DNA from 2 places in the Desulfotomaculum defluvii genome. Region 2 is predicted to be linked to the other one. Evidence: predicted binding sites of a transcription regulator. Region 2 holds the regulator's gene; the other holds the start of a gene.
What was found. Region 2 encodes Rex, which represses fermentation and respiration genes when NADH is low (regulators of the CRP and FNR family bind a similar motif). Its sites were predicted from a motif close to ATTGTTAANNNNTTAACAAT; they were not measured.
Positions count from the first base shown of each region.

Region 1: a site for Rex is predicted at 938-957, ahead of ACYQ03_RS13500 (DUF3796 domain-containing protein). Genes of this name have one in related genera too.

Region 1 is NZ_BAAHYV010000007.1:1,297,179-1,299,385, forward strand. Features, by position in the region: gene ACYQ03_RS13495 (amidohydrolase family protein) at 1-547, shown strand, start outside; gene ACYQ03_RS13500 (DUF3796 domain-containing protein) at 563-907, opposite strand; gene hydG ([FeFe] hydrogenase H-cluster radical SAM maturase HydG) at 1,064-2,207, opposite strand, start outside.
Region 2 is NZ_BAAHYV010000006.1:874,638-876,844, reverse strand. Features, by position in the region: gene ACYQ03_RS06905 (Maf family protein) at 1-542, opposite strand, end outside; gene ACYQ03_RS06900 (DUF4321 domain-containing protein) at 564-818, opposite strand; gene ACYQ03_RS06895 (redox-sensing transcriptional repressor Rex) at 987-1,619, opposite strand; gene ACYQ03_RS06890 (bifunctional folylpolyglutamate synthase/dihydrofolate synthase) at 1,908-2,207, opposite strand, start outside.

The DNA of each region.
Region 1 (2,207 bases), on a different contig from region 2:
TACGGTAACTGGTATCAAGATATATGCCGGATACTTTCCGTATTATGTCTATGATCCGATTTATGATCCTATTTATGAACTTGCTAGAAAATATAAGGTTCCTGTTGCCATTCATTGTGGTGATACACAATCGTACCGAGGTCTGTTGAAATATTCACATCCTCTTACTATTGATGAGTTAGCTGTACAGCATCAGGATGTTACCTTTATTATTTGTCACCTGGGGGTTCCTTGGACAATGGATACCGCAGAATTAATCGCCAAGAATCCAAACGTATATGCAGATCTATCTGGACTTATCGCAGGTAATAAGGAACAGGTGGAAAAGGTTAAAGATACCAAACTATACGTTGAACACATCCAACGGGGTTTAGTTTTTGCTAATAGATATGATAAAGTTATATTTGGATCTGACTGGCCATTAGTACCTATCGGACCCTATGTTGATTTTATCAAGCATATAATACCACAGGAGTACCATGATGCTGTATTTTATAAAAATGCCCTTGCTGTTTATCCTAAATTGAAGAAATTAATAGGTTCATAGTCCTAGCATAAATTATTAACGTTTTTCCAATTTTAAAAATATTGCGGTAAAAACATACATAGGCAATAGAAAGATTATGGCTAGGCCTATTGACAAATCCTGAACAGACAGATTTTTAGCCAAAATAATATATCCACTGACTAAGGTACAAACTGTAATACTGACAAAAAGGGTTGGTAATGCAGCTATTCTAACATTTTTTTGAAATAACTCATCGGGTACTACCCTGAAATACCTAAAGTAAATGGTAAGACCAAAAAAACCAAAAAAAACAAAGTAATATAAATCAACACAAAAGCCAAGCAGTCCTATAAAACCCAAAAACCCCAAAAAGCCTAGATAACCAAATTTGTTTTTCATAGCTTTTATCACTCCCTATAACATAATTTGTGTGATAAAAATATAACATTGTATTTGCAGTGTCAATTAAAAAATTTTATATGATAGTTATTAGCACATTAAACCTCTCCATAAATATGGAGAGGTTTAATAACGCCTTAAGGTTTACCCAATTTGTTAAAAATATAAATCTCTTTCGCCCTTCTCAATTTGGATCAGTCGATCTTCGGTTATTTTTCTAATTTGTTCATTTTTAATCTCATTAAGGTGATTTCTAATGGTCATTTCGCCTACTTGTTTTGTTTCAGGACTAGCGTAATCTATCAGATATTCCTTAAAGGTTAGGATAGCATTCGGTTGACAGACATTCTGTATCTCACCGGATTTAGCCAGGGGCATAAACCTGTCCCCAGTTCTTCCCTTACGATAACAAGCAGTGCAATAGCTTGGAATATACCCAGACTCGCAAATACGTCGAATTATTTGATCCGGTGTACGATGGTCAGCTACTTCAAATTGGGCATCACCTTGTTCTTTGGTTTTGATACCTTTTTTAACATCCTCCAATTGTTGTTTATAGCCACCAATTCCTACACAAGAACCAGCACTCATTTGGGAGATACCAAGGTCAATTATTTCATCACGGTAGTTAGGTTCCTCCCGGGTAGAAATAATGAGTCCGGTATAGGGAACTGCTAAACGTAGAACCGCCACTATTTTCTTAAATTGATCATCATTTACTAAATATGGGAAGGTTTCTAAATCAACCCCTTCAGCTTCCCTCATCCGTGGGAAGGAAAGGGTGTGGGGACCTACTCCAAATCTTTCTTCCAAATGGTTAATTCCTAGCATAAGTGCCACTACTTCATAGTGATAATCATATAAACCAAAGAGCACCCCCATACCTACATCATCAATGCCACCTTTCATCGCTCGATCCATAGCTGTAGTATGCCAATCGTAGTCTCTCTTTGGACCAGAGGGATGCATTTTAGCATAGGTCTCCCGATGGAAGGTTTCTTGGAACAGAATATAAGTTCCAATACCAGCTTCTTTTAAGAGGCGATATTCTTCAATGGTGGTTGCTGCAATTTGGACATTTATTCTTCGAATGGCTCCATTATCCTTTGTCGTTTCATAAATTGTTTTCATGGCTTCTAGTACATACTCGATGGGTGTCCTTTTGGGGTCCTCACCCATATCCAACATTAAACGTTTATGTCCCAGCTCCTCCAAGGCCATTACTTCTTCACGAATCTCTTCCATGGTTAATTTTTTTCTAGTAATTTTATTGGAACAACGATAACCACAGTATACACAA
Region 2 (2,207 bases):
TCTGCCAGTTTTGACACCGGCAAACCAACAACACTAAAGTAGCATCCACGAATGCTGTCAATAAAAACAGATGCCAAGCCTTGGGCAGCATAGGCGCCCGCTTTATCCATCGGTTCTCCAGTTTCTACATAACGCTTAATTTGTTCCTTTGAAAGGCTCTTAAAACATACGGTTGTTACTTGATGCGTCACGACACTTTGACCCGTGGCAGCATCGATAACAGCTAAACCAGTCAAGACTTCATGACTTCTTCCCTGTAGGCTGCTCAACATTTGTATCGCTTCCTCGGGATTTGCTGGCTTACCTAGGGGTTTATTATCCAAGACAACAATTGTGTCTGCACCAATAACCAGACCTTTATCACGAGTTGCAGCAACAGCCACTGCTTTACGTTCAGCCAGTTGCTCAACCATTTGTGTCACTAAAATACTATCATCAAATGTTTCTTCCACATCACTAACTTGTACTTCAAAAGCTAACCCTAGATTATTAAGCAGTTCCTGTCTTCTAGGTGATGCAGATGCTAGAATTATTTGCTGCACAAAGGACACTCCTATGGTTTATTATAATTTTCGGTAGGTTAAAAAGCCAAGAAATAAACCTAGAGCCGTAACAGGCCCTAAAGTCATGGTCAAACCAAAGGATAACTGAAGAAAATATAGATCTAAGGTTGTATGATCAATGCCAATGGAAGTAAAGTTGTCCAACATTGGCATATATGAAGCTAAAACATGTCCCAGAGCACTACCGGCAATACCCCCTGCCAATAAAAGTACAATCAGCGTCAACGTTCCCTTGCCAGTTCTTATTTTACCCATTATCTCACCTATTACAATGGTTGGAATTACTACTAACTAAGTTTATCATTGACCCTATTATATCACAAGCAATTAACGTTAAATTAATTGTCCCCTATAAAACTATAAGTATGTTTATAAAAGCTCAAAATAAAAGATAAAAGGTGGGTTAATCCCCACCTTTTCTGGTTATTTTTCTTTTAGGGCTAAGTTAAAGGTTAAAATTTCTAATTTAACAGAAAGGTCTACGTTTCGGACTTCTACATCATCTGGTACATTTAAAGAAATGGGGGCAAAGTTTAAGAGTGCTTCCAGTCCAGCCTTCACCATAATCTCAGCAATATCTTGGGCTGCCTTGGAAGGTACGGCAATAATACCGATTCTTACATTATGTTCCTTTACTACTCGGGACAATTCCTCCAGTGGAAGCACTTCCATATCAGCGATCCGTTTGCCAATTTTAGTAAGGTCATTATCGAAAACACCAACAATAGAAAAGCCCCTATCCTTAAACTCCTTATATGTAACCAGAGCGGAACCCAAATTACCAGCCCCGACCATAACTAAGTTCCAAGGATCTGATAAACCCAATATTTTTACTGTATAACGGATTAAATCTTTAACATTATAGCCGACTCCTCTGGTGCCAAATTCCCCAAAGTATGCCAAATCCTTCCGAACCTGAGCAGGACTTACTCCCACACCTTCGGCAATATCCCCAGAGGATACTGTTGTAATTCCCTTTTTATCTAATCTTTTTAAAAACCTAGAATATATAGACAATCTAGTAATTGTTGCTTCCGGGATTTTTAGTGCTTTCACCAGGGCCCCTCCCTTTATATAAAAAATATTTCATTTATTAATTTCGCTTATTGCAACGTATTAATTCCTATAACAATATTATAGTCGTAAAAAGGCCCAGTTGCAAAGAGTATTTGTGAATACTGTGTCAAAACATTAATAGAAAAAATTCTTAAATTATCGTCTCTATAGCCTATTATACTCATTTTTTAGATATAATTCGACAAAATTAACTATATTTCTTTTTTTGGTAATAACTTTCTGTCGAATGAATTTTCCTACTGTTGTTATAGTTTGCACTTGAATCATTTATGAATAACTTATACTCATAATAAAACTCCTTGCCTCTGCCACCATATATAATGAACCTGTTATACACAATATTTCATTCTCTCTTACCTGATCTAACGCTTTTAAGATAGCCTCCTCAACATCTTCAATGACCATTACTTGATCTAGATAGACACGAACATATTCGGCTAGCTTTGTCCAATCTCCCGCTCTAGGATTATTGGACCGTGTCACCACAACTGCCTTAGCCAAAGGTGCCAATTCAGCCACAACCTTAGAGCGTTCCTTGTCCGCCAGCATTCCTAAAACAAATATAAT